2 regions of the Streptomyces sp. NPDC059456 genome follow, and region 1 is predicted to be linked to the other one. Evidence: riboswitches for the same ligand, from Rfam matches in the RefSeq annotation. Region 1 holds a riboswitch; the other holds the start of a gene.
What was found. A riboswitch is a leader RNA that binds a small molecule or an ion and turns the genes downstream of it on or off. The one in region 1 is predicted to bind cobalamin.

Region 1 (18,375 bases):
AAGCGCGGGATCGAGGACATGTTGCCGCGCGCCTTGTCGGCCTCGTAGAAGCTGGCGACCTGGTCGCCCATGCCGAACACGACCCAGGTCCCGTTGATCTTCTCGTAGGGCTGCGGAACGTGGTTGTGCGTGCCCAGGATCAGGTCGATGTCGGGGAGCCCGTCCGGGCCGCGCGAGGCCGTGAGCGCCTGCGCCAGATCGAGCTGCTGCTTGTCCGGGGCCGTCTGCCACTCGGTGCCCCAGTGGACGCTGAGGACGACGACGTTCGCGCCGGCCGCCCGGGCCGCCCGGGCGTCGGCGATGATCCGGTTCTGGTCGAGCAGGTTCACGGACCAGGGCTTGCCGGCCGGGACCGGGATGCCGTTCGTCCCGTACGTGTAGTCCAGCTGGGCGACCTTGGCGCCGCCGGCCGAGAGCACCGCCGGGGCCTTGGCCTCCTCGGCGCTGCGGGCCGAGCCGACGTGCTTGATGCCGACCCGGTCCAGGTGCTCCAGGGTGCGGACGAGGCCGTCGTAGCCGTCGTCCAGGGTGTGGTTCGAGCCGGTCGAGCAGCTGTCGTAGCCGGCGTCCTTCAGGGCGTCGGCCAGCTGGTGCGGGGCCTTGAACGCGGGATATCCGGTGTAGGGGCCGCCGGGCCGGCCGTACGGTATCTCGTGGTGGCATATCGCCAGGTCGGCGGCGGCCACCAGGGGCTTGACCCCCGCGAATATCTTGCGGAAGTCATGGCTCTGGCCGCTGCCCCGCGCGTCGTCCGCCGCCCGCTCGACGATCGACGGGTACGGGATGATGTCGCCGGTCGCCACCAGCGTGAACGGTCTGGCGCCGGCGGGCGTCGTCGCACTCGCCTTGCCCGCGCTCGCCCTGCCCCGGCCGGGCTCGGCCCCGAGCCGCTGCTCGCCCGCGTCCTTGCCGTGGTCGAGCAGGCTCGGCAAGGCCAGGATCCCGCCGGCGACGGCCGCCACCGCGACCGCCGCCAGGCCCGTCTTCACCTTCGTGTGCACTCCCGACCCCCCGGTTTCCCGCTGTTGCCGAGATCATCGCCTACCCCGGCCCGCCCCGCCAACGGAGCCTTGGCCTCCGGATCTTCCCGGCGCCGCGGGGCGCAGCCGGTCAGCGTGCGGTCAGCGCCAGCGCGTGGTCGAGGGCCTGGAGCAGACGCCCCGTCGTTGCCCGGTCCCGGACCGCCAGCCGGAGCCAGGAGTCGTCCAGGCCCGGGAAGGTGTCCCCGCGACGGACCGCGAAACCCAGCGCGCGCAGCCGCGTGCGGACCTCCGCCGCGCCCGCCACCCGGATCAGGACGAACGGCCCCGCCGCCACCCCCGACACCGTGATCTCCTCGAACTCCGCGAGTCCCGCCAGCAGGTGCTCCCGGTCCACGGCGATCTGCCGGGCCGCGGCCTCCGCCTCCGCCAGCGCCGCCGGGGTCGTACAGGCCTCCGCCGCCACCAGCGCCGGCGTCGACACCGGCCACAGCGGCTGCGCCGCCGCCAGCTTCGCGATCACCTCGGGCTCGGCCAGCACGTAGCCGATCCGCAGCCCCGCCAGGCCCCAGGTCTTGGTCAGGCTCCGCAGCACCACCAGACCCGGCAGGTCCGTCCGCCCGGCCAGCGCCTGCGGCTCGCCCGGCACCGCGTCCATGAACGCCTCGTCCACGACCAGGATCCGGCCCGGCCGGGCCAGCGCGGCCAGCGCCGCCGCCGGGTGCAGGACGGACGTCGGGTTGGTCGGGTTGCCCACCACCACAAGGTCCGCTTCCTCCGGCACCGCCGCCGGATCCAGCCGGAACCCGTCCGCCGCCCGCAGCACCACCCGCTCCACCGTGTGCCCCGCGTCGCGCAGGGCCGCCTCCGGCTCCGTGAACTGCGGGTGCACCACCACCGGGTGCTCGGCGCCCAGGGCCCGCGCGATCAGCACGAACGCCTCCGCGGCCCCGGACGTCAACAGCACCCGCTCGGCCGGCAGCCCGTGCCGAGCCGCCACCGCCGCGCGGGCGGCCCGCCCGTCGGGGTATGCGCAAAGGCCGTCGAGCGAAGCCGCGATGCGCTGCCTGAGCCACTCGGGCGGGGTGTGCGCCCGTACGTTCACCGCGAGGTCGACCAGCGCGCTGCCGTCGCCGCGCACTTCCGCGTCCCCGTGGTGGCGCAGGTCGTGGGCCTGCGCGGTGGCCACGGCACAGGTCGCCGCCACCGAGCGGCGCTTCGGTACGAGCAGCTCCCCGCCGCCCGCGAGCGCCGCGGCCTCCGCCACCGAGGAGGTCCCGGTGGCGTCGCGCACCGCATCGGAGGGGTGCGGTACGCGGATACCCGCCAGCTCCTCGGCGGGATAGCTCAGCAGCGGCACGCCGAATCGTTCCGCCGCGCCCGTGATCCCCGCCTCGCCGGCCTTCGACTCCACCGTGGCCAGCGCCTTCACCGACCCGGCGGCCAGCCCCGCCCCCCGCAGCGTCTCCTCGACCAGGGCGCAGACCTCCGCCACGGACACCCCCGCGCGTCCGCCGACCCCGACCACCAGCTGCGTCGCGTACTCGCCCACCGGGTTCATGCCCCCTCCGTAGTCGTCAATGGTTCGTGACCCGCCGCCCGCGCGCGCACGTGCGCACGGGCCGAGGAGTCGGTATTCAGGGGCACATGGCCGTGATCGTGGCGTTGGGCGCGTTCCTGATGACCCTGGCGGGCGGATGGACGGCGCAGCGCGTCACCGACCGCCGCCACCTCGTGCTGGGCCTGGCCGGCGGGCTGATGCTCGGCGTCGTGGGCCTCGACCTGCTGCCGGAGTCGCTGCACGCGGCCGGCCGCGAGGTGTTCGGCGTTCCGCTCGCCCTGCTGCTCTTCGTGGCCGGGTTCCTGATCGCGCACGTCGTGGAACGCCTGCTGGCGGTACGGCAGGCCGCGCACGGCGCGGAGAACGGCGGCCGAGTCCCCGAGGTCGGGCTGACGGCGGCCTCGGCGATGGTCGGCCACAGCTTCGCCGACGGCGTCGCCCTGGGCGCGGCCTTCCAGGTCGGCGGCGGGATGGGCGTGGCCGTGTCGCTGGCCGTCATCACGCACGACTTCGCCGACGGGTTCAACACCTACACGCTCACCCGGCTGTACGGCAACGCCCGCCGCAAGGCCCTGATGATGCTCTTCGCGGACGCGGTGGCCCCCGTACTGGGCGCGGCGTCCACCCTGCTGTTCACTCTTCCGGAGGAACCTCTCGGGGCGTACCTCGGCTTTTTCGGCGGCGCCCTGCTGTACCTGGCGGCCGCCGAGATCCTGCCCGAGGCGCACCACAAGCACCCCGCCCTGTCCACGCTGATGTGCACGGTGGGCGGAGTGGCCGGGATCTGGCTGGTGGTGGGCCTCGCGGACTGACGTCACCGGTGCGCTGCCGCCGCTTGCGCGAAACGCCGGGCCACGGAGGGTTCCGCCGCCCAGTGCGTGTGCAGGTAGCTGGCGTGCACGCCCTGCTGTACGAAGCCCTCGACCCGGCGTTCGGGGTGCGTGAACCCCCAGGCCGGGGCGGCGCCGGCGCCGGGTTCGATCACCGTGCGGTGGAACTCGTGGCCGCGCAGCCGGGTCCCGGTGGCGGCGAGGGGGCTGTCCGAGACCGCGACGGCCTCGCGGTAGCCGAGGGTCAGGCGCTCCGACATCCGCGCGTCGGCGTCCAGGACCCCGCACATGGGCTTCCCGTCCAGCGACCGCGCCAGGTACAGCAGCCCGGCGCACTCGGCGGCGACCGGGCCTCCGGCCGCGGCGAAGGCGGCCACGGCCGCCCGCAGCGGTTCGTTGGCGGACAGTTCGGGCGCGTACATCTCCGGGAAACCGCCGCCGATCACCAGGCCGGCGGTGCCGTCGGGCAGCGCCTCGTCCCGCAGCGGGTCGAAGGTGACGACCTCCGCACCGGCGGCGGTGAGCAGCTCCGCGTGCTCGGCGTAGGAGAACGTGAACGCGGCCCCGCCGGCGACGGCGACCACCGGCCGTCCGCCGGGGGCTCCGCCGTGGCCCGCGGGCGCGGCGCCGTCGCCGGGGCCCTGCGCCAGGCCGTCCGGCGTCCGGGGGCCCTGCGGGGACCACGCCTCGCAGTCCAGCGGCGGGGCCGTGCGGGCCAGCGCCAGCAGGGCCTCCAGATCGCAGCCCGCCCGGACCTGCTCCGCCAGCGCGGCGACGGAGGACAGCGCGTCCGACCGCCGCTCGGCCACCGGGACCAGCCCCAGGTGCCGCGACGGCGCGGCCACCTGCGGAGCCCGCCGCAGCACGCCGAGGACCGGCGTCCCGGCCTCCTCCAGCGCCTCCCGCAGCATCGCCTCGTGCCGGTCGGAACCCACCTTGTTGAGGATCACGCCGCCCAGGCGCACCTGCGGGTCGAACGACGCGAAGCCGTGCACCAGCGCCGCCACCGACCGCGACTGCGAGGAGGCGTCGACCACCAGCACCACCGGCGCCCGCAGCAATTTCGCGACCTGCGCCGTCGACGCCAGCTCACCCCGCCCCGCGGCCCCGTCGTAGAGGCCCATCACGCCCTCGACGATCGCCAGGTCACACCCGGCGGCCCCGTGCGCGAACAGCGGGGCCACCAGCTCCGGCCCGCACATGAAGGCGTCCAGGTTGCGCCCGGGCCGGCCCGTGGCCAGCGCGTGGTAGCCGGGGTCGATGTAGTCGGGCCCGGCCTTGTGCGGGGACACGGCGAGGCCGCGTCCCGAGAAGGCCGCCATCAGGCCCGTCGCGACCGTGGTCTTGCCGCTGCCGGAGGACGGCGCGGCGACGACCAGGCGCGGAACGTGCAGCGGTCTCACCACTCGATGCCCCTCTGGCCCTTCTGGCCGGCGTCCATCGGATGCTTGACCTTGGTCATCTCGGTCACCAGGTCCGCGAACTCCACCAGCTTCTCCGGGGCGTTGCGCCCGGTGATCACCACGTGCTGGGTACCGGGACGGTTGCGGAGCACCTCGATGACCTCGTCGACGTCGATCCAGCCCCAGTGCATCGGGTACGCGAACTCGTCGAGCACGTACAGCTTGTGAGTCTCGGCGGCCAGGTCGCGCTTGACCTGCTCCCAGCCCTCCTTGGCCGCCTGCTCGTTGTCGAGCTGCGCGTCCCGCTGGACCCAGGACCAGCCCTCGCCCATCTTGTGCCAGACGACGGAGCCGCCCTCGCCGGAGGCGCCGAGCACCTTGAGCGCGTTCTCCTCGCCGACCTTCCACTTCGCCGACTTGACGAACTGGAACACCCCGATCGGCCAGCCCTGGTTCCAGGCGCGCAGCGCCAGCCCGAAGGCCGCCGTCGACTTGCCCTTGCCCGGACCGGTGTGGACGAAGACGAGCGGGCGGTTGCGGCGCTGGCGCGTCGTGAGTCCGTCGTCCGGAACGACGGTCGGCTGTCCCTGCGGCATTACGCGGCCCTCCTGGCGGTGTGGTGAGACGGGGAAGTTGCTGCGGTACGTACGTTCTTCACGAGCCCGGCCAGCGAATCGGCCCGCAGCCCGTCGAGCGTGACGGCGGGCCCGCCGAGGTCGGCGGCCAGCACACCGGCCAGCCCCAGCCGGACCGGCCCGGACTCGCAGTCCACGACCACGGACGTGACGCCCTGCGCCTGGAGCAGCCGGGCGCTGCGCCCGGCCAGCTCGCGCGGCGAGCCGTCCGCCCGGCCGGCGGCGGAACCGGCCGGGGAGCCCGCACCGGCGGAACCGGCCGAGGTGGCCCGCCCGTCGGTGACGACCACGAGCAGCGGACGGCGGCTGGGATCGCGCAGCCGCTCGATCCGCAGCACCTCGTGGGCCTTGAGCAGGCCGGCGGCGAGCGGGGTGCGCCCGCCCGTCGGCAGCTGTTCGAGCCGGGCCGCGGCCGCGTCCACCGAGGAGGTGGGAGGCAGCGCCAGCTCGGCGGCGGCGCCCCGGAAGGTGATCAGGCCGACCTTGTCGCGGCGCTGGTAGGCGTCCAGCAGCAGCGAGAGCACCGCGCCCTTGACCGCGCTCATGCGCTGCCGGGCGGCCATCGACCCGGACGCGTCGACCACGAACAGCACCAGGTTGCCCTCGCGGCCCTCCCGGGTGGCCTGGCGCAGGTCGTCCTTGCGGACCACCAGACCGCGCCCGGCCCGCCCGCGCGCCTTCTGGTGCGGGGCTGCGGCCTGGACGGTCGCCGCGAGGTGCAGCTTCGTCAGCTGGCCGCGGGGGCGCTGGGAGCCGGTGGTCCGGCCGTGCGCGGTCCGGGCGCGCGAACGCCGCCCGGACGCGCCCTCGCCGAGGCCCGGCACGCTGAGCACCTTGGTCCGGAACGGCTCGGCGGCCCGTACGGCGGCCTGCTCGGGCGCCGCCCCGTCCTGCGAGGCGGGCTGGCGCTCGGGGGCCTCCGGTGCCTCCGGGGCCGAGGGGGCCGGGTCGTCCTGCGCTCCCGGATCCTCGGGCGACCGGGGCGCTTCGGGCGCCTCGGGTCCGCTCTGCGGCGGGACCCCGCCGCCTCCGCCGTCCGGGCCGCCGTCCTCGGGGCCGCCGTCGTCGGGACCCTGCGGCTCGGGGTCGGGCTCGTCGTCCGGCTCCTCGTCGGGGAAGCGGTCCAGGATCTCGTCGAGCTTGTCCTCGTCGAGGCCGGGCGCGTCGAAGGGATTGCGCCGGCGCCGGTGGGGGAGCGCCAGCAGGGCGGCCCGGCGGACGTCCTCCTTGTGTACGCGGGTGCGCCCGGCCCAGGCCGCCAGCGCGGTGGCGGTCCGGGCCATCACGATGTCGGCGCGCATGCCGTCGACCTCGAACCCGGCGCAGGCGGCGGCGATCTGCAGCAGCGCGGTGTCACCCAGCACCACCTGGGGGAGCAGGGCGCGGGCGGCCACGACCCGGGCGCGCACCTCCTGCTCGTCCCCGGCCCAGCGGCCCGCGAAGCCCGCGGGATCGTCCTCGTAGGCGAGCCTGCGGCGCACCACCTCGACGCGCTGCGCGGGCTCCCGGGAGGCGGCGACCTCCACGGTCAGCCCGAACCGGTCGAGCAGCTGCGGCCGCAGCTCGCCCTCTTCGGGGTTCATGGTGCCGACGAGCAGGAAGCGGGCGGCGTGCCGGACGGAGACGCCCTCGCGCTCCACGTAGGAGGCGCCCATGGCGGCGGCGTCGAGCAGCAGGTCGATCAGGTGGTCGTGCAGCAGGTTGACCTCGTCGACGTACAGGATCCCGCGGTGCGCGTCGGCCAGCAGACCGGGCTCGAAGGCCTTCACGCCCTCCGCGAGGGCCCGTTCGATGTCGAGGGCTCCGACGAGGCGGTCCTCGGACGCGCCGACGGGCAGCTCCACCATGCGCGCGGGCCGTGCGGATCCGGGGCCGGGCTCGTGCGGACCGTCGGGGCAGGCCGGATCGGGGGCGCCGGGCGCGCAGGAGAACCGGCAGCCGGGCACGACGTCCACCTGCGGCAGCAGCGCCGACAGGGCGCGCACGGCGGTGGACTTGGCGGTCCCCTTCTCGCCGCGCACGAGCACGCCGCCGACCGCGGGGCTCACGGCGTTGAGCAGCAGCGCCAGGCGCAGGTCGGTCTGGCCGACCACGGCGGTGAACGGGTAGGGCGTGCTCATGTGGTGCCCCCTCCTTCGTGGGTACGGGTACGGGTACGGCAACGGGTGCTGCGGCCCGGCCTGCGTGCGGGACGGCCGGGAACGGCCGCCGCGCACGGACGGGCCCGGCCCCTCACGGGGCACCCGGGGGCAGGAAGGGCAGGCCCGCGGGGGCGCCGCCCTCGATCAGCCCCAGCAGCGCACGCGTGTCGGCGTGCTCCTCGATCAGGTCGCCGAGCAGGTCCAGCTGTTCCTCCCGCAGCGCCGAGAACGACGTGTCCGGCGCCGGGACGAAGCGGCGCCCGGCGGCGGCCGCGACCTCCCGCAGGAACGCCCGGCGGAAGCCGTCCGACTCCAGCGAGCCGTGCCAGTGGGTGCCCCACACCGACCCGACCCGGCAGCCGTCCAGGAACGGCTCGCCGCCCAGGACCTCGGCCACCCCGTGGTGGATCTCGTAGCCGGTGACCGGTTCGCCCAGCGCCGTGCCCTCCGGCCGCGCCAGGGTCTTCTCCACCGCGAACCGCACGCGCACCGGCAGCAGCCCGAGCCCCGCCACCGAGCCGGCCTTCGACTCGACCTCGTCCTCGATGTGCTCGCCGAGCGCCTGGAAGCCGCCACAGACACCCAGCACCGGGCGGCCCTCCGCGGCCCGCCGCAGCAGCGCGTCGGCCAGCCCGCGCTCCCGCAGCCACTCCAGCGCCCTCACCGTGCCGCGCGTCCCCGGTACGACGACCAGGTCCGCGTCGGCCAGTTCCTCGGCCCGGTCCACGAAGCGCACCACCACGCCCGGCTCCGCGGCCAGCGCGTCGACGTCCGTGAAGTTCGACATCAGCGGCACCGCGCACACCGCGACCCGCAGCACGTCCTCGCCGACCGGCGGGGCCACGACCGACTCGCGCACCGCGCCCCGCAGGGAGACCCGCAGCCCGTCCTCCTCGTCGATGCCCAGCCCGTGCCGGAAGGGCAGCACGCCGTACGTCGCCCGCCCGGTGAGGGAACGCAGCATCTCCATCCCCGGCTCCAACAGCGACACGTCGCCGCGGAACTTGTTGACCATGTAGCCGGCGATCAGGGACTGGTCCTCGGGTGACAGCAGCGCCGTCGTCCCGAAGAACGAGGCGAACACGCCGCCCCGGTCGATGTCCCCGACCACGACGACCGGGAACCGCGCGGCCCGCGCGATGCCCATGTTCACGATGTCGGTCCGGCGCAGGTTGATCTCGGCCGGACTGCCGGCCCCCTCGCAGATCACGGCGTCATACGTGCCCCGCAGCTGCTCCAGGCAGTCCGTGACGATCCCGAGGAGCTGTTCCTGCCTGCCCCCGTGGTAGCCGCGCGCACTCATCTCGCCCACCGGCTTGCCGAGCAGCACCACCTGGCTGCTCCGGTCGCTGCCGGGCTTGAGCAGCACCGGGTTCATCAGCGCCGTCGGCTCCACGCGGGCCGCCTGCGCCTGCATCGCCTGCGCCCGCCCGATCTCGGCGCCCTCGCGCGTCACGAACGAGTTCAGCGACATGTTCTGCGCCTTGAACGGCGCCACCTTCACGCCCTGCCGGGCCAGCCAGCGGCAGATCCCCGCCGTGACCACGCTCTTGCCGGCGTCCGAGGTCGTGCCGGCGACGAGGAGTCCCCCGCCCAGCTTTCCGCCGCTCACCGGCGTCCCCTCCCAGTCCCACGGGTCACCGCACAGCGCAGTGCCACACACGCCCCCAGGGCCAGCCACGTCACCTGACGTGACAGCCGTACCGCCCGTTCGATGTCCGCCACCTCCACCGGCCGCCCCGCGCCGCCGTTCAGCACGGCCCGGTGCTCGATCCGGCCCCCGTACGCCAGGGTGCCTCCCAGCCGGACGCCGAGCGCCCCGGCGAACGAGGCCTCGACGGGCCCGGCGTTCGGGCTCGGGTGCTTCGCGGCGTCCGCACGCCAGGCCCGTACGGCTCCCCGCCGGTCGGGGCCGGCCAGTACGGCGGCCAGGGCCGTCAGCCGGGCGCCCGGCCAGCCCGCGAGGTCGTCGAGCCGCGCGGAGGCCCAGCCGTAGCGCAGGTGGCGCGGGGACTTGTGGCCCACCATCGCGTCGAGGGTGTTCACGGCGCGGAACGCCAGCAGCCCGGGTACCCCGGCTGCGGCGCCCCACACCAGGGCCCCGACCACGGCGTCGGAGGTGTTCTCGGCGACCGACTCCACGACGGCGCGGGCCATCTGCTGTTCGTCCAGGGCCTGCGGATCGCGCCCGCACAGGTGGGGCAGCCGCTCCCGGGCCACCTCGGCGTCCCCGGCGGCGAGCGCGCCGCCGATGGCGCGTGCCTCCCGGCCCAGCGAGGTTCCGCCGACGACGGCCCAGGTGGCCACCGCGGTCAGGGCGATACGGGCGGCCGCGGGCCGGGAGCGCACGGCGCGGGCGCCCAGCGCGCCGACGGCGGCCGCGCCCCCGGCGCACACGAGGGTGTGGACGAGGCCCCGGGCGCGGTCGTCGCGCCACAGGGCGCGTTCGACGGCGGTGGCGGCTCGTCCGAAGGCGGCCACGGGGTGCCCTCGGCGCGGATCACCGAGGATCCGGTCGCCGATCAGGCCCGCCGTGGCGCCGTACGCGAAGACGCGGTCGGCACGCATGGTGGCAGGTATGTCCTCACTCAGGGTCCGCGCCCTGGTTCGACGTGTCCGGCGGTGGGAGTTCCTGGCTCCCGGGGCGCACGTGCCGCGTGCTCCCCGGTGACAGTGGCGGGACCGCGCCGGATTCGCACCGGACTTCCTCTCCATGCCGCCGTATTGGCTCGCGCAGTCCACCACGCACCGCGAAGGCCCGTCAACTCGCCGTTGACCTGCGGCGGGGCAGCCCGCGGCAACGGCTCCCGGGCACGGGAAAGCTCCCCCCGGGAAACCCGGAGGGAGCTTTCGTACGCCGTGTCCGAACCGGTCAGGCGACGATCAGGTAGAAGCCGTACACCACGGCCGCCGCGACGACCGCGAAGCAGACGTACGCACCGCTGCGGGCCAGGGTGGCGCTGCCGCCCTGCTCGGTGGCGGCCTCGTGCTTGGAGAGACCCACCAGGCCCATCGTGAACAGGGCCACGAGCGCGACGGTGGCGGAGAGGCTGACCCCGAAGACGGAGCCGAGTGCTGCCCAGTCGATCTTCATACTGCGGAATCCTCTGTCGTTCTCGGGGTCAGACCGCGGCGGCGGGGGCCGCCGGAGCCGCGGGGGCGGCGGCCGGGATGGTGGCCTTCAGGTCCTCGTCGGTGACCGCTGCGGTCGTACCGGCGGCGGCTTCGGCGGCCATGGTCGGCGGGACGGTGACGGCGGCCATGGCCGTGGTGACGACACCCGGCTCCTCGGCCGCGGCGGCCTGCGCCTCGTTGACGTTGCTGTGGTCGACGACCTGGCGGCGCGAGATGAGCCAGATGGCGACGCAGGAGGCGACCAGGAAGAGCGCGACGGCGGCGACGCCGATGTCACCGGTGCGCATGACCAGCTCGGCGCCGGAGGCGACGACGGCGGCGGCCGGCAGGGTCAGGCCCCACGCGATGAACATGCGGGTGGCGGTGGACCAGCGGACCACACCGCCCTTGCGGCCCAGGCCCGCACCCATGACGGCGCCGGAGCACGCGTGGGTGGTGGAGAGGGAGAAGCCGAGGGTGGAGGAGGCCAGGATGACGCTCGCGGCCGAGGTCTGGGCGGCGAAGCCCTGCTGCGGCTGGAGGTCGGTCAGGCCGCTGCCCATGGTGCGGATGATGCGCCAGCCGCCCAGGGAGGTGCCGAGCGCGATGGCCAGACCCGCGGAGACGATGACCCACACCGGCGGGTTCGCGCCGGAGTCCAGGGCGCCGCCCGCGACGAGGGCCAGGGTGATGATGCCCATCGTCTTCTGCGCGTCGTTGGTGCCGTGCGCGAGGGAGACGAGACCGGCCGAGGCGATCTGCCCGGCGCGGTAGCCCTTGGTGGCGGTCTTGCCGCCGACCTTGCCACCGAGCTTGTACGTGACCTTCGAGGCCAGCATCGCGGCCACACCGGCCACGATCGGGGCGGCGACCGCGGGGATCAGCACCTTCGTGACGACGACGCTGCCGTTGACCGCGCCGATGCCGGCGGAGGCGACCGCGGCGCCGATCAGGCCGCCCATCAGGGCGTGGGAGGAGCTGGAGGGGAGTCCGACCAGCCAGGTGACGAGGTTCCAGAGGATCGCTCCGACCAGCGCGGCGAAGATCACTTCCGGCTGGATGCCCTCCTCGTTGATCAGACCCTTGGAGATCGTCTTGGCGACCTCCACGGACATGAACGCGCCGACGAGGTTGAGCACGGCGGACATGGCCACCGCCGTCTTGGGCTTGAGGGCGCCGGTCGAGATGGTGGTGGCCATCGCGTTGGCTGTGTCGTGGAAACCGTTCGTGAAGTCGAACACGAGAGCGGTGATGATCACGATCCCGAGGAGAAGCGTTATGTGCTCCATTTACCCAGGCTTCTGTTTGGCGTCAGTGGCTCGGCGACCGTAGGCAACCTGAGTGAACGGAAGATGAACTGACTCGGGCGGAGCGGTGTACTGGCCCGTCGTGCCATCGGGACCTTCGTCCGGTTTTTTTGGCTGATATCCCGATTAATGCACGTCAAAGAGGGGTGAACGAACGGCTCCGCGGGGGTGCGGAAGCCCCCGGGCCCGCCCCCGAGGGGCCCTGGAAGTGATCCAGATCACTTCGCCGGCCGCATCTGCGAGAGGCTCTTCGCGATCCCTGCCCGGCGCCGCCCGGCCTCAACCGGAGCATTCCGCTCCTCCGGTGGCCCGTTCGCGCTCGCGCCCCGACACTGGAGCGGTGCGTACCGCCACAGCGACGGCCGCGGCCGTCGCGACCACCCTCGTCGGGGCCGGTGCGGCCGCGGTCGCGGCCGGCCGGTACGCGGCCGACGCCGCCCAGCGGCACGACCCCGGCCGCCCCCTGCCCGGCGGACCGCGGCTCAGCGTCCACGCCGCCGGCTCCGGCCGCGTCACGCTGACCCGCTCGCTGGCCTCCCTGCTCCCCGGCACGTACGGGCTCACCGCCCCCGGGGTGCACGCCGTGGTCGGGCCCGTCCTCGACGGCGCCGCCCAGGGCCCGGACACCGTCGTGCGCCGGCTGCTCGCCGTCACCCACGGAAGCCTCGAACCCGGCGCCCGCGTCACCCTCACCCCCCAGGTCCACGCGGGCAACCCGCGCACCGCCCTCGGGCTCGACCACGCCGACGTCGACGTCCCCGGCGAGCTCGGCGCACTGCCCGCCTGGTTCGTGCCCGGCGCCCGCGACACCTGGGTGATCGCGGTGCACGGGCTCGGCGCCACCCGCGAGCACCCGATGGTGGTCATGCCCTTCCTGCACGGCCAGCGGATGCCCGTCCTCGACCTCGCCTACCGGGGCGACCTCGGGGCCCCCGCCTCGCCGGACGGTCTCGGCCACCTCGGCGAATCGGAATGGCGGGACGTGGACGCCGCCATCCGCTACGCCCTGCGCTACGGCGCCCGCCGGGTCGTCCTGCACGGCTGGTCCACCGGCGCCGCCATGGCCCTGCACGCCGCCGAGCGCTCGGCCCTCGCCGACCGGATCTCCGGACTCGTGCTGGACTCGCCGGTGCTCGACTGGCACACCACCCTGCGCGCACTCGTCGCCGCGCGCCGCACCCCCGCCGCACTGGTGCCGTTCGCGGTCCGGGCCGCCGAGGGCCGCGCCGGGCTGGGCGCCGACCACCGGCCCCCGGGCACGGACCCGGGCGCGCTGCGCGTCCCCGTGCTGATCTTCCACGGCCCGGACGACACGCTGGCCCCCTGGGAGCCCTCGCGCCGGCTCGCCGCCGCCCGCCCCGACCTGGTCACCCTGCGGACCGTCCACGACGCCCCGCACGGGGCGATGTGGAACGCGGATCCGGCCGGATACGAGGAAGGCCTGAGGCGGTTCCTCACCCCTCTTATGTGAAGGCCGTGTGCCGGACGGGACGGGGAGGAGGCATTCTCCCCGTATGTCCCCCCGACGGGCGCCGATAATGGCTGGTTCCGTTTGGGCTTTCGGCCGGTGACGGGCGAGACTGCTTCCGTGACGTCCCGAAAGCCTGATGAGCAGTTGGCTCGCGACTCCAGACTCCGACTCGTCTCCCCGCGGTCCGTCGCCGCGGCCCGCAAGGCGGTGACCGACCGACGCGCGCGTCCCGCTGCCCGGCCCCCGGCAGGAACCCCGGCCACGGCCGAACTCGCCAGCCGGGCCCGGGCCTCGCTGGCCGACGCCGTACGGCTCGCCCGCTGGGCCGAGCTCCACCTCGGCGCCGGTGACGGAGGCCGCCCCGCCCCGGCGGGAGCGCTGCCCGCCGCCGACGTCGAACGCGCCGCCGGCGCACTGCACCTGACCCACGGACAGATCCGGGTCGGCTGGGACCGAGCCCGGCTCGCCGGCCTCGTCGAGGTGCACGGCGGCCAAGCCCGGCCCGGCTGGCGGCTGCGGGCCTGGGACCGCGACGACACCGCCGTACTGCGCGGCTGGGTGGCACTGTTCGACGCCTGGTCCCTGGTCCACCCGGCGCCCGCCGACATCGCCCCCGCGGTCGTCGCCGAGGTGGTCGAGGCGATGCCCCAACTGCTCTCCCTGCTCCAGCTGTCCGCCGGTCCCGTGACCGTTCCGGACCTGCTGGACCTGCTCGGCCAGCGGGTCACCGAACTGCGCGACGAGCGGTGCGAGGTCCCCTACGACGCCCCGGCGCGCGAGACTTCGCCGGCTGACGGGACGTCGGCCACGGCCCGGGCCGCCACCCAGGAGGTCAGGGCCCGGGCGGCCACCACGCAGGCCGCCACCACGGAGGCCGCCACCACGGAGGCGGCCGCCACGCATGCCGCCGCCACGCAGGCGGTCGCGGTGCAGGCGGCCCCCGCACCGGCGGCCGAGCCCGAGGCCGCCGGCCATCCGGCGCCCGTCCCGCTCGCCCGGCTGCTGCGCTGGGCGCTGGGCGGACTCGCCGCCGTCGACGCCGTCACCCTCGGCCCCGCGCAGGCCACCCTCACCCCGCTCGGCAGCTGGGCCGTCTGGGTCAAGCTCGAACAGATCTGTGTCGCCGCGCAGAGCCCGGCCGGCAACATCGAGCAGTCCGCCGCCGCGATGCTGCACGGCTGCGCCCGGCTCACCCCGGGACCGGCCCGCGCCGAGTACCGGGCCTGGCTCGCCGCCCGGCCCGTCGGGCACGCCGTCAGCGAGCTCCTGCACGCGGCCCGCGGCGAGGACGCCCTGCTGCGCGGCCTGGCCTTCGAAGCCCTGCGCGTGGTCGGCGGCCCGGCCGAACCCGAGGTGCGCGCCGCCGTCCGCGACCCCGCGCTGCGGCCCTACGCCCTGCTCTGGCTCGCCGAGCACGACGGGGTGGACCCCGACGAGGCCCAGGACGTGCTCACCGCGGAGGAGTCGACCTGGCTCTGGGTGGACACCGCGGCCGCCATCGCCGACCACGGGGAGGCGGAGCTGCTGGCGCGCCACCTCGACTCGGCCGTCCGGACCACCGTCCCGCGGCTGCTGGACGAGGTCCGCGCCGTCGGCCACCCGCGCACCGTCCAGGTCCTGGTCGCGCTGGCGGCCGCGCACCCCGACCCGGCCCTCGCCAAGGCGGTCCGCCGGGCCGCGTTCCAGGTGCACACCGGCGGGGCGTAGGCGCCGGGGTCGCAGGCGCGGGGGGACGGCGCGCCGCGGGCTCAGACCTGCGGCGCGTACGTCCCGAAGCTCCAGACGTTGCCCTCCGCGTCGCGGGCCATGTAGTCGCGCGATCCGTAGTCCTGGTCGGTGGGCTCCATGAGGATCTCCACCCCGTGCTCGGCGGCCCGGCGGTGGTGCGCGTCCACGTCGTCGACGACGACGTAGACCCCGACCGGCCCGGCGCCCTCCATCACCTTGTCGAACACGCCGCCGCGGCCCTTGCTGCCGAGCATCACCGCGCCGTTCCCGTAGGACAGCTCGGCGTGCATCACGGCCCCGTCGTCACTTTCGTACACCGCGACCTGGGTGAATCCGAACGCCTCCGTCAGCTGCCGGACCGCTGCCTTGGCGTCGGCGTAGAGCAGGGTCGGAAAGATGGACGGAACGCCTGCCATGACGATCACTCCTTCTGGTGGTCGTGGACGTGACCCACGCCACAGCATGGCAGGAGGCGCCGACAGCGGCCGGGAGGCGGTCACACGAGGCGGCCACGGGCGGGCGGCCGGGCGGCTGCCGCAGGCGGTCAGCGGAAGGTGTTGCACTGGGCCATGTCGCCCGTCCGGTAGCCCTGGTAGAACCACTGCTGGCGCTGCTGGGCCGAGCCGTGCGTCCAGGACTCCGGGGTCACGCGGCCCTGGAACCTCTCCTGGATCCGGTCGTCGCCGACAGCCGCCGCCGCGTCCAGGCCGTCCCTGATGTCCTGGTCGGTCAGGGTGGTGATCAGCGGCCGGCCCGTGGACCTGTCCGGGGTCCTCGTCGCGTGGTGCGCCCACACCCCGGCGTAGCAGTCGGCCTGGAGCTCGACCTTGACCGCGTTGCTGTTCGCGCCCTGCCGGCCGTCCTGTGCCTTCTGCAGGGTTCCGGTCAGGTTCTGGATGTGGTGCCCGTATTCGTGGGCGACGACGTAGGCCTGGGCGAACGGGCCGCCGCTCGCGCCGAACTTCGTCCGCAGCTCCTCGAAGAACCCCAGGTCCAGGTAGACCTGCCGGTCGACCGGGCAGTAGAAGGGGCCGACCGCCTTGGTCGCGGTCCCGCAGCCGGTGTTCACGCGGTCGGCGAAGAAGACCGTGGACGCCGGCGCGTACCGGCCGCCGCGCCGGGTGAACTCGCCCCTCCAGAAGTCCTGGGTGCTGTTGACGACCGCGACCAGCCGGCAGTCCTCCCTGCTGTTCGCGTCCCGCCCCGTGCGACAGCTCTGCTGCACCTCGCTGAGGGACGAGGAGGTCGCCACCGGCTCCGGGTTCCCCGAGGACAGCCCCAGCTGGTCCGGGCCCACCCCGAAGAGCAGCCCGAGGACCAGTGCGATGAGGCCCGCGATGCCGCCGCCGATCGTCGCCCGCCCGCCCGGGACGCGGCTGCCGCGCACGTCCTTGACCTCGGACGTGTCCAGATTGGCGTCGTCGTCGAACTGCATGCCGCATCGCCCTCGATTCCACGTGGCCGCCCCTGCGGCGCGGTATCACCCGCTCCATCCTGATACGCGCCCGGGCCCACCGGGCGGTCAACGCCCCCATAACCAGTTGCACACCCCCGGTAGAATGAATCCCATGGCAAATCTCCTCGCGGATTAGCGGCGTCGAAGCATCGCGTCCTGCCCCCCTTCCGCCGTCCCCCCGCCCTGGAGTATTTCCGTGATCACCGCCACCGGCATCGAGCTGCGCGCCGGCGCCCGCGTCCTCATCGAGTCCGCTTCCTTCCGCATCGCCAAGGGCGACCGGATCGGCCTGGTCGGCCGCAACGGAGCGGGCAAGACCACCCTCACCAAGTGCCTCGCCGGTGAGGGCCAGCCCGCCGGCGGCTCCATCGCCCGCTCGGGCGAGGTCGGCTACCTCCCGCAGGACCCCCGCACCGGCGATCTCGACGTGCTCGCCCGCGACCGGATCCTGTCCGCGCGCGGCCTCGACGTCCTGATCAAGAAGATGCGGATGAACGAGGAGCGCATCGCCACCGGCTCCGGCGCGACCCGCGAGAAGGCGCTCAAGCAGTACGAGCGCCAGGAGACCGAGTTCCTGACCAAGGGCGGGTACGCCGCCGAGTCGGAGGCCGCGACCATCTCGGCCGCCCTGAGCCTGCCCGACCGGGTCCTGGGCCAGCCGCTGCACACCCTCTCCGGCGGTCAGCGCCGCCGCGTCGAGCTCGCCCGGATCCTCTTCTCGGACGCCGACACCCTGCTCCTCGACGAGCCCACCAACCACCTCGACGCCGACTCGATCGTCTGGCTGCGCGACTACCTGAAGAACTACCGCGGCGGCTTCGTCGTGATCTCCCATGACGTCGACCTGGTCGAGACCGTCGTCAACAAGGTCTTCTACCTGGACGCCAACCGCTCGGTCATCGACATCTACAACATGGGCTGGAAGCTCTACCAGCAGCAGCGCGAGGCCGACGAGAAGCGCCGCAAGCGCGAGCGGCAGAACGCCGAGAAGAAGGCCGCGGCCCTGAACTCGCAGGCCGACAAGATGCGCGCCAAGGCGACCAAGACCGTCGCCGCCCAGAACATGGCCAAGCGCGCCGACCGCCTGCTCGCCGGCCTGGACGCCGTCCGCGTCTCCGACAAGGTCGCCAAGCTGCGCTTCCCGGACCCGGCGCCCTGCGGGAAGACCCCGCTGACCGCCGAGGGCCTGTCGAAGTCGTACGGCTCCCTGGAGATCTTCACCGACGTCGACCTGGCCATCGACAAGGGCTCCCGCGTCGTCATCCTCGGCCTCAACGGCGCCGGCAAGACCACGCTGCTGCGGCTGCTCGCGGGCGCCGAGCAGCCGGACACCGGCGAGGTCACCCCGGGTCACGGCCTCAAGCTCGGCTACTACGCCCAGGAGCACGAGACGCTCGACCCCGACCGCACGGTCCTGGAGAACATGCGCTCCGCGGCGCCCGACCTGGACCTGGTCGCCGTACGCAAGACGCTCGGCTCGTTCCTCTTCTCCGGCGACGACGTGGACAAGCCGGCCGGTGTCCTGTCCGGCGGCGAGAAGACCCGTCTGGCCCTGGCCACGCTGGTCGTCTCCTCGGCGAACGTGCTGCTCCTCGACGAGCCCACGAACAACCTGGACCCGGCCAGCCGCGAGGAGATCCTCGGCGCGCTGCGCACGTACAAGGGCGCGGTCATCCTCGTCACGCACGACGAGGGCGCGGTCGAGGCGCTGGAACCGGAGCGGATCATCCTGCTCCCGGACGGCGTCGA
Region 2 (10,117 bases), on a different contig from region 1:
CGCCCCGGCGGGAAGTCCTTGTCCTCGATGGCCTCGTAGACGGCCAGTTGCCGCCGGTGCAGGTCCAGATGGCGCCGCAGTTCCGCGGCCAGCCCGTGCGGGCCCACCACGGCGGCCGCCCGGATCCGCAGCAGCAGCGGATCCCGGATGGCCTTCGGGTCCTGGCTCTCGCCGACCCACCGCGAGAGCTCCGCGCCGCCCGCCGCGAGCACCTCGTACTGCTTCTTCTGTCCCCGTACGGGCACCTCGCTGGGCAGGGCCCGGATCAGCCCGGCCTCCTCCAGCCGGCCCAGTTCGCGGTAGATCTGCTGGTGCGTCGCGGACCAGAAGTACCCGATCGACTTGTCGAACCGCCGCGTCAGCTCCAACCCCGACGAGGGCTTCTCCAGCAGGGCGGTGAGGATGGCGTGCGGCAGCGACATGCGGCCATCCTAGGGAGCCGGCCGGCGGCGGGCCGTCGGGAGCGGCCCGGCGGGCGGCCCCGGCGGGCGGCCCTCCGGCTCCGTGGGGACGCATAACACAAGCCGGACATTGAGATGCGGATTTCGCCAAACGTTTCCCATTGCCCGGCAAAAAATTCGCCGCAGTCTTGCCGTGCCGGTGGCGGCCCGATGGGATGCGCGAGTCCCGTCGCTGAACGGGGCGTTCCGCTTATCCGTGCCGCCCGGACGATCCGGGCGGCACGGCATCCGAACATCGAGGTCGAGCCACACCGTGCGTCAGACATCCCCCGTCGCCACCCTTCTCGCCGTCGCGGCGCTTCCGCTCGCGCTGACCGCCTGCTCCGCCCCCGCGCCGAAGGCCGCCGCAGCGGCCCCGGCTTCCGCCTCCGCCGCCGCGGCAGCGCCGTCGGACCCCAACAAGGGCCTGCTGACCGGGAAGCAGCTCAAGGCCGCGCTCGCGCCCGCCTCGTTCTTCGCCACCGGCTTCACCGCCGACCCCGCGGACGCGCGCGACACCGGCACCACCTACCGGCTGCCCGCCACCGCCGACGTGCCCCGGCCCGACTGCGCCAAGCTCGGCGGGACGTCGTGGACGGACATCACCGGGATCAGCAGCGTCTCGTTCGCGCAGGACGCGTACGTCAACAAGAACTCCTCCGAGGAGTTCGCCCAGGAGATCGACGTCTACCGCGACACCACCGCGACGACCGTGCTCGACGCGCTCGGCCAGATCTCCAAGGCCTGCCCGAGCTACTCCGACGAGCCGACCCACAGCACGGTGACGGTCACCGAGAAGCCCCTGACCGGCATCGGTGACGGTGCGTGGGCCATCACCGAGACCAGCCCCGCCTGGCAGGGCGGCACCACGCTCGTGGCCGCGCGCGTCGGCACCTCGGTGGTGACCGTGCTGGTCAGCAGCAGCTCCGACAAGGGCCTGGCCGGTGCGACCAAGCTGACGAACCAGCTGGTGGGAGCCCTCAAGGGCAAGGCCTGACCACGGCCTCCCCGCCCGGGGACCGTCTCCCGGATCAGGCCGGGCCCGATCCGGGGGGCAGGCCCCGGGCCCAGTCGGCGAGGGCCTCCGGAGTGGTGGGGCCCGCCGCGGCGGCCGGCAGGAGGCCGCGGGACCGGAGCAACGCCGTCACCGCCGGGGACCACGCCTGGCGCAGGCCCGCCGAGGCCAGCAGCTCCGGGTCCGACAAGAGGTCCTGCGCCGGCCCGGTGCGGATCCCCGACGGGGTCAGGACCGCCGCGTCGTCGGCCCAGCGGACCGCCAGGTCGACGTCGTGCGTCGCCATGACCACCGTCGTGCCGGCCGAGCGCAGCCCCGCCAGGACGTCCAGCAGGCGTTCCTGCCCGTCCGGGTCCAGACCCGCCGTCGGCTCGTCCAGGATCAGCACCCGCGGGGCCATCGCCACCGCGCCCGCGATCGCCGCGCGCTTGCGCTGCCCGTACGAGAGCAGGTGCGTCGGGCGGTCCCGCAGCGCCGTGATGTCCAGTGCGGCGAGCGCCGCGTCCACCCGCTCCCGCACCTCCCCGGCGGGCAGTCCGAGGTTCAGCGGCCCGAACGACACGTCCTGTTCCACCGACGCCGCGAACAGCTGGTCGTCCGGGTCCTGGACCACCAGCTGCACCGCCGTCCGCAGCCGGGTCAGTCCCGCCCGGTCGTACGACACGGCCGTGCCGTCGAGGCGCAGCGCACCCGGGCCGGGCCGCAGGCCCCCGCTCAGCAGCCGCATCAGCGTGGTCTTGCCGCTGCCGTTGCGGCCCAGCAGGACCAGCGCCCGGCCCGGTGCGATGGCGAAGTCCACGCCGGACAGGACCGCCGGGCCGTCCTCGTACGCGTAGCCCGCGCCGGCCAGTTCCACCAACGGGTTCACAGGTACAGCCCCTTCAGGGTGAGGGTCAGGGTGATCAGGGCCGTCAGCAGCGCCCCCGACGCCGCGACGAACCGCCACGACAGGGCCGCCTCGGGGACGAGCACCCGCAGCGCGCCGTCGTAGCCGCGCCCGGCCAGGCCCACCTGGAGCCGCGCCGCGCGATCGAAGGCCCGTACGAACGAGGTCGCGGCGAGCCCGGCCAGCGAACGCCACACCGCGGCCCGCCCGGCCTGGCCCAGCCGGGCCGCCTGGGCGCGCCGTACCTGCGCCATGGAATCCAGCAGCAGGAAGCCGATCCGGTACATGACCAGGGCCACGTCCACCACGGGCGCCGGGACCCCGGCCCGGACGAGCCGGGGCAGGACGTCCGAGACGGGGGTGGTGAACGCGAACAGCAGCACGCCAAGCGAGGCCGCCGAGGTCCGCAGCAGCAGCTCCGCGGCGTGCCGGGGGCCGTCGGGCGCGAGGGAGACGAACCCGCCCGGCCCGCCGACGGAGACCAGCAGGGGCAGCGCCCCGGTGAAGCAGAAGCCCAGCGGGATCCGGAACGCCCGCCACAGCTGCCGCCCGGCCACACCGGCCGGGCCGAGGAGCACGGCGAGCGTCGCCGCGGCGACCAGCGGCCCGCCGGGCCAGGGCGGCAGGCACACGGCGGTGACCGTCAGCCCGATCCCCAGCAGGGCCTTCTCCAGCGGATGCCGGCGGCGCCAGCGGCTGCCGTGCGCCGCCACGTCGATCGGGAGCACCGCCTACGACTCCGCGGCGGCGGGACCGGCGGCGGGGCCGGCTGTGGTCGCCGCGGCGGCGGCCGCGCCCTGTCGGCGGCCCTTGCGGACGCCGAAGTAGTAGGCGAGCACGCCCGCGCCGAGTGCCGCCTGGAGGGCGAACAGCGCCGACTCCACCTCCCCGGAGGGGGGTTCGTACAGCGGCGAGAACCACGGCTCGTAGTCCGGCTTCAGTTCGGTGATCGCCGCCTCCGCCTGCGCGTCGGCGCCCGTGAACGGCTCCTCCTTGCCCTCGCCCAGCCCCAGCGCGAGCGGCAGTACGGCCAGGGCCGCCACCAGGAGCAGCAGCAGTCCGTTGATCTTCGTGTTCCGGTTCATCGCCATCAGAGCGCCGCAGCCTTCCGCTCGCCGCGGGCGCCCGCCTTCGCGACGCCCAGCCGGATCAGGTCCGCCGTGCTGGACTGCATCAGCAGCCGCATCACGAGCACCGTCAGCAGGCCTTCGCTGACCGCGAGCGGGATCTGCGTGACCGCGAAGATGCCCCCGAACTTCGCGAGCGATCCGAGGAACCCGCTGCCGGGGTCCGGGAACGCCAGCGCCAGCTGCACGGAGGTCACGCAGTAGGTGACCAGGTCGGCGAAGAAGGCGCCGAAGAAGACCGTCACCATCAGCGGGACGTCGAAGCGCTTCAGCAGCAGGTAGACCCCGTACCCGGCCCAGGGCCCGGCGATCGCCATCGAGAAGACGTTCGCGCCGAGGGTGGTGAGCCCGCCGTGCGCGAGCAGCAGCGCCTGGAACAGCAGGGTGATGGTGCCGAGCACCGCCATGATCGGCGGGCGGAACAGGATCGCGCCGAGCCCGGTCCCGGTGGGGTGCGAGCAACTGCCCGTCACCGACGGGATCTTCAGGGCGGACAGGACGAAGGTGAACGCCCCGGACGCCCCGAGCAGCAGCGTGCTCTCCGGGTTGGCCTTCACCTCGCGGGTGAGGGCGCGGACACCGTGGACGACGAACGGGGCGGACGCGGCGCCCCAGGCGACCGCGTGCAAGGGGGGCAGGAACCCCTCGGCTATGTGCATGACTGGGAGACCTCTCCAGCACCTCGTGGATGGACAACGCGCCCCGGCCGGTCTCCTGGCTCACGGGTGCTGATGCCCTGGCTCCGCCTTCCCGGGCGGTGCGCAACCCTCTCGCGCCGCCCAGTGGCTTCCTGTCGGAGTGGAGCCGGACTTCCCGTTCACAGTGGCGAGGGCCGCACCGGTTCCGCACCGGTTTCCCGAACACCAAGGCCCGTTGACCCTAGTCGGACGGACGGACCGGTACCAACCCGGTCCGAACGGGTGCGGTTCGCGGCGGCCGGCCCCGAACGGGTGCGGCCCGGTGGCGGCGCCGCCCACGGGCGCCCAGGCTGGCGGCGTGGCCGCAGACTACGACTACTCCGACCTGACCGCCGTCTACCTCAACTGCACCCTCAAGCGCTCGCCCGAGACCAGCAACACCGAGGGCCTGATCGGCCGGAGCCGCGCCGTCATGGAGGCGGCCGGCGCCCGGACCTCGCTGATCCGCGCCGTCGACCACGACATCGCCACCGGTGTCTGGCCCGACATGACCGAGCACGGCTGGGAAACCGACCAGTGGCCCGTCCTGTACAGCCAGATCATGGACGCCGACATCCTCGTCCTGTGCGGCCCGATCTGGCTCGGCGACAACAGCTCCGTCATGAAGCAGGTCATCGAGCGGCTCTACGCCTGCTCCTCGATCCTGAACGAGCACGGCCAGTACGCCTATTACGGCCGCGTCGGCGGCGCGCTCGTCACCGGCAACGAGGACGGCGTCAAGCACTGCGCCATGAACGTCCTCTACAGCCTCCAGCACCTCGGCTACGCGATCCCGCCGCAGGCCGACGCGGGCTGGATCGGCGAGGCCGGGCCCGGTCCCTCGTACCTCGACCCCGGATCCGGCGGCCCCGAGAACGACTTCACCAACCGGAACACGACCTTCATGTCGTGGAACCTCATGCACCTGGCCGCCCTGCTCAAGCGGTCCGGCGGCCTGCCGGCGCACGGCAACCAGCGCTCGGAGTGGGACGCGGGCTGCCGCTTCGACTTCCCGAACCCCGAGCACCGGTAGTCCGCCCGCACCTCACCGGCACTCGTCGCGGTGCGCTACGTCCGGCACGAACCGCTCGGGCGCGTGCAGGGTGAAGGAGGCGGCGGCCGGCTCGTGCGGCGCCAGGACGGGACCTACCGGGGCAGGAGGGTGCTCAGTTCGGCGTCGAGGTCGTAGTGCCGCCGTTCCTCGCCCCGCGGCACCAGGCCGACCAGCCGCCGGCACAGCGCGCGCACGTCCCGGGCCCGGGCGGACACCACGCAGCTCTGCACGCCGTTGCTGAAGGCGAGGAAGACGCGCGGCTCGCGGCCCCGCCACCGCGGCCACACCCGGATGTCCCCCTCGCCCGTCCCGCAGGTCTCCCCGTCCAGCAGCAGGTCCCGGGAGAACACCCAGTGCGCCAGGTGGAGCCCGGCGCCCCGGAAGTCGAGCACCAGCTCGTAGGGCCGGTCGCGGCGGTACGTGAAGGCCCCGTGCACCGGTATGGACTCGGGGGAAGCCTCCAGCCGGAGCGGGAGGACGTGGTACTCGATGCCGTTGTCGTCCATGCGCTGCGCCTCTCTGTCGTGTCTCGTCCCGCTTGCCCGCGGCTCCCCCCGGGCAAGCTAGCCCACCGCCCGGCCGTCCCCGGGGGCCGAAGGTCCCGACCCCGCGGGCCGCTGGACCCCTCTTGGCACAGGAACGCGGAGCGGCCCGCCCTCCGGGGGGAGGGCGGGCCGCAGGGTCACCGGTCCGCTACGGGGCGGGGTGGAAGAGGAGCGAGCCGTTGGACTGCCCGAGGGCGGTGGAGACGGCCCCGTTGGACTGGGCGCCGTTGCTCTGGTCGGACGCCCCGGAGCCGGTGGCGACCTGCTGGGCGGTGGAGGAGGTGCCGAGGTTGCCGCCGGCCACCCCGCTGCCGAGGATCTCGGCGACGGCGGCGTCGGACGAGATGCCGGCGCCGGCGCCGTTGTCGGCCCGGGCGGTGCCCGCGAACAGCGCGACGGCGAAGGGGAGCGCTGCGACGGCCGCCAGGGCGCGGATGCTGCGGTTGCTTGCCATGATGAGGTCCTCCAGTACGCAAAAAGGCTGCGGTCCAGGGCGGTTGGCCGGCCGCCGGGGGTGTGGCCGCGACGTCACGTGATCACCATGGCGCATCTGATCATCGAGAGACCAGGGCGGGCCGGAGGGTTCGCTCGCACGCGTGATCAACTCGCCGCAAACGTCACGTGCCCGGCGCGTTCCGCTCGTTGCGCCCCCGGGCGCCGCAGCGGCCGGCGGCGGGAACGCGGAAGGGGGGGGCGCCCCGCCGGGGGGGGCCCGCCCGCCGCCGCCCCCCTTCCGGCGTCAGCCGCGCCGGGTCAGCATTCGATGACGTTGACGGCCAGGCCGCCGCGGGCGGTCTCCTTGTACTTGATCTTCATGTCGGCGCCCGTCTCCTTCATGGTCTTGATGACCTTGTCGAGGGACACCTTGTGCGTGCCGTCACCGCGCATCGCCATCTTGGCCGCCGTGACGGCCTTGACCGCCGCCATGCCGTTGCGCTCGATGCACGGGATCTGGACCAGGCCGCCGACCGGGTCGCAGGTCAGGCCCAGGTTGTGCTCCATGCCGATCTCGGCCGCGTTCTCCACCTGCTCCGGGGTGCCGCCCAGCACCTCGGCGAGGGCGCCCGCCGCCATCGAGCAGGCCGAACCGACCTCGCCCTGGCAGCCGACCTCGGCGCCGGAGATCGAGGCGTTCTCCTTGAACAGCATGCCGATCGCGCCCGCCGCGAGGAGGAAGCGGACCACGCCGTCCTCGTCCGCGCCCGGCACGAAGTTCATGTAGTAGTGCAGGACGGCCGGAAGGACGCCCGCCGCGCCGTTGGTGGGCGCGGTGACGACGCGGCCGCCCGCCGCGTTCTCCTCGTTGACCGCCATCGCGTAGATCGTCGTCCACTCGCTGCGGTGCATCATCGGGTCGCCCTCGGTGCGCAGCTGGCGCGCCGTGGACGCGGCCCGGCGCTTGACCCGCAGGCCGCCCGGGAGGATCCCCTCGCGGGACATGCCGCGCGAGACGCACGCCTGCATGACGCGCCAGATCTCCAGCAGGCCCTCGCGGATCTCCTCCTCGGTGCGCCAGGCCTTCTCGTTCTCCAGCATCAGGGAGGAGATCGACAGGCCGGTCTCCTTCGCGAGGCGCAGCATCTCGTCGCCCGAGCGGAAGGGGTACTTCAGCACGGTGTCGTCGAGCTTGATCCGGTCCTCGCCGACCGCGTCCTCGTCGACGACGAAGCCGCCGCCGACCGAGTAGTAGGTCTTCTCCAGCAGGGGCGCGCCCGCGGCGTCGTACGCGAAGAGCGTCATGCCGTTGGCGTGGTACGGCAGGGACCGGCGCCGGTGCAGGATCAGCTGGTTCGGCTCGTCGAAGGCGATCTCGTGCGCCTCGCCTATTTCGGTGCCGAGCAGGCGCAGGCGGCCCGTCTGCCGGATGCGCTCCACCTCGTCGTCGGCCGTCTCCACGTTCACCGTGCGGGGGGAGTGGCCCTCCAGGCCCAGGAGCACCGCCTTCGGCGTGCCGTGGCCGTGGCCGGTGGCGCCGAGGGAGCCGTACAGCTCGGCGCGGACCGCCGCGGTCTGGGCGAGTACGCCGTCCTTCTTCAGCCGGGTCACGAACATGCGGGCGGCCCGCATGGGGCCGACCGTGTGGGAGGAGGAGGGGCCGATGCCGATGGAGAAGAGGTCGAAGACGGAGATGGCCACGGTGGCGGACTCCCTTGTCTGCTCGTGGGGTGGGAGGGGGGCGGGCGAGGCGGGCGATGCAGGAGGGGTTATATTTCGGAATTTTACCGACAGACGAGCTTAACGCGGAGAAGTGAACGGCTCGGCTGCCGGAGCGGGTGCGCGAGGTTGCGGTTGGGCGTGCGTCAGGTCACGTTTCCCGCTCCACGGCCGGGCCGGGCGGGCCCGGAGGGGCCTCGCCTCCCCCTCGGGGCCGGTCCAGGATGCGGTCCGGCCCTGGCGGCCCGCCGGAGCGGGGCCGGACGCCCGCCGGACGCCCGTCGCGGGTCGGCCGGGCGGCCGGCCGGGGGTCATGGGAAGGGCCCGGTTCTGCGGACTGCGCAGCCGGGCCCTTCTCGTCGAATCCCCGGACGTCAGAGCGTCGGGTACAGCGGGAACTTCGCCGCCAGCGCGGACACGCGCGCCTTGAGGGACTCGCTGTCGTACGCCGGCTTCAGCGCCTGCGCGATGATCTCGGCCACCTCGGTGAAGGCCTCGGCGTCGAAACCGCGGGTCGCCAGGGCCGGCGTGCCGATCCGCAGACCCGAGGTGACCATCGGCGGCCGCGGGTCGTTCGGGATGGCGTTGCGGTTGACCGTGATGCCGACCTCGTGGAGGCGGTCCTCGGCCTGCTGCCCGTCCAGCTCGGAGTTGCGCAGGTCCACCAGGACCAGGTGCACGTCGGTGCCGCCGGTGAGGACGTCCACGCCCACGGCCTTCACGTCGTCCTGGACCAGGCGCGCGGCGAGGATCTTCGCGCCTTCCAGGGTGCGCTCCTGGCGCTCCTTGAACTCGGGCGAGGCCGCGACCTTGAAGGAGACCGCCTTGGCCGCGATCACGTGCTCCAGCGGGCCGCCCTGCTGGCCCGGGAAGACCGCGGAGTTGATCTTCTTGGCCAGCTCCTGCGTCGACAGGATCACACCGCCGCGCGGACCGCCGAGGGTCTTGTGCGTGGTGGTGGTGACGACGTGGGCGTGCGGCACCGGGTTCGGGTGCAGGCCCGCGGCCACCAGGCCGGCGAAGTGCGCCATGTCGACCATCAGGTACGCGCCGACCTCGTCCGCGATGCGGCGGAAGGCGGCGAAGTCCAGCTGGCGCGGGTAGGCGGACCAGCCGGCGACGATCAGCTGCGGCTTGGACTCCTTGGCGAGGCGCTCGACCTCGGCCATGTCGACCTGGCCGTCCTCACCGACGTGGTACGGGACCACGTTGTAGAGCTTGCCGGAGAAGTTGATCTTCATGCCGTGGGTCAGGTGACCACCGTGGGCCAGGTTCAGGCCCATGATCGTGTCGCCCGGCTTCAGCAGCGCGAACATCGCGGCGGCGTTCGCCTGCGCACCCGAGTGCGGCTGGACGTTCGCGGCCTCGGCGCCGAAGAGCGCCTTGATGCGGTCGATCGCGATCTGCTCGACGACGTCGACGTGCTCGCAGCCGCCGTAGTAGCGGCGGCCGGGGTAGCCCTCGGCGTACTTGTTGGTCAGGACCGAGCCCTGGGCCTCCATGACGGCGACCGGAGCGAAGTTCTCCGACGCGATCATTTCCAGGGTGGACTGCTGGCGTACGAGCTCGGCGTCGACGGCGGCGGCGACGTCGGGGTCGAGCTCGTGCAGGGGGGTGTTGAGAACAGACATCAGGAACCCCTGGGGTGTCAGTTGTCGGAGTGGGTGAGCGCGGCGTACTCCTCGGCGGAGAGCAGGTCGGCCGGCTCCTCCGCGATGCGCACCTTGAACAGCCAGCCACCCTCGAACGGGGCGGTGTTCACGAGCGCCGGGTCGTCCACGACGTCCTGGTTGGCCTCGACGACCTCACCGGTGACGGGGGAGTACAGGTCGCTGACGGACTTGGTCGACTCCAGCTCACCGCAGGTCTCGCCCGCGGTCACCGTGTCGCCGACGGCGGGGAGCTGGGCGTAGACGACGTCACCGAGCGCGTTGGCCGCGAACTCCGTGATGCCGACCGTCGCGACGCCGTCCTCGGCGTCCGACAGCCACTCGTGCTCCTTGCTGTAACGCAGCTGCTGGGGGTTGCTCATGACCTGATTCTCCTGGATGCGGGGGAGTGCGAACGAACGGTGGTCTTGCGTACTGAGACGGCCGGTACGGCGTACGGGCGCTACTTCTGCCGCTTGTAGAACGGCAGGGCGACGACCTCGTACGGCTCATGCGTACCGCGAATGTCCACGCCGACGCCGGAGGTGCCGGGCGCGGCGTGCGCCGCGT

Region 2: linked by a shared signal. The riboswitch ahead of ACFXA3_RS19545 (energy-coupling factor ABC transporter permease) and the one ahead of ACFXA3_RS08345 (cobalamin biosynthesis protein) in region 1 are both predicted to bind cobalamin.

Annotation. Positions count from the first base shown of each region.
Region 1 covers NZ_JBHYVA010000058.1:1,545-19,919, forward strand. The annotation lists gene ACFXA3_RS08310 (CapA family protein) at 1-1,001, opposite strand, end outside; gene cobC (Rv2231c family pyridoxal phosphate-dependent protein CobC) at 1,111-2,541, opposite strand; gene ACFXA3_RS08320 (ZIP family metal transporter) at 2,628-3,353, shown strand; gene ACFXA3_RS08325 (cobyrinate a,c-diamide synthase) at 3,356-4,777, opposite strand; gene cobO (cob(I)yrinic acid a,c-diamide adenosyltransferase) at 4,771-5,370, opposite strand; gene ACFXA3_RS08335 (putative cobaltochelatase) at 5,370-7,529, opposite strand; gene ACFXA3_RS08340 (cobyric acid synthase) at 7,642-9,147, opposite strand; gene ACFXA3_RS08345 (cobalamin biosynthesis protein) at 9,159-10,118, opposite strand; cobalamin riboswitch at 10,157-10,308, opposite strand; gene ACFXA3_RS08350 (hypothetical protein) at 10,423-10,644, opposite strand; gene ACFXA3_RS08355 (anion permease) at 10,673-11,953, opposite strand; gene ACFXA3_RS08360 (alpha/beta hydrolase family protein) at 12,312-13,442, shown strand; gene ACFXA3_RS08365 (hypothetical protein) at 13,560-15,149, shown strand; gene ACFXA3_RS08370 (VOC family protein) at 15,191-15,586, opposite strand; gene ACFXA3_RS08375 (neutral zinc metallopeptidase) at 15,715-16,605, opposite strand; gene ACFXA3_RS08380 (ABC-F family ATP-binding cassette domain-containing protein) at 16,823-18,375, shown strand, end outside.
Region 2 covers NZ_JBHYVA010000206.1:1,994-12,110, reverse strand. The annotation lists gene ACFXA3_RS19570 (PadR family transcriptional regulator) at 1-422, opposite strand, end outside; gene ACFXA3_RS19565 (hypothetical protein) at 715-1,437, shown strand; gene ACFXA3_RS19560 (energy-coupling factor ABC transporter ATP-binding protein) at 1,472-2,323, opposite strand; gene cbiQ (cobalt ECF transporter T component CbiQ) at 2,320-3,069, opposite strand; gene ACFXA3_RS19550 (energy-coupling factor ABC transporter substrate-binding protein) at 3,073-3,426, opposite strand; gene ACFXA3_RS19545 (energy-coupling factor ABC transporter permease) at 3,432-4,127, opposite strand; cobalamin riboswitch at 4,155-4,351, opposite strand; gene ACFXA3_RS19540 (flavodoxin family protein) at 4,465-5,178, shown strand; gene ACFXA3_RS19535 (SsgA family sporulation/cell division regulator) at 5,292-5,705, opposite strand; gene ACFXA3_RS19530 (hypothetical protein) at 5,893-6,198, opposite strand; gene ACFXA3_RS19525 (L-serine ammonia-lyase) at 6,498-7,880, opposite strand; gene glyA (serine hydroxymethyltransferase) at 8,273-9,529, opposite strand; gene gcvH (glycine cleavage system protein GcvH) at 9,547-9,930, opposite strand; gene gcvT (glycine cleavage system aminomethyltransferase GcvT) at 10,011-10,117, opposite strand, start outside.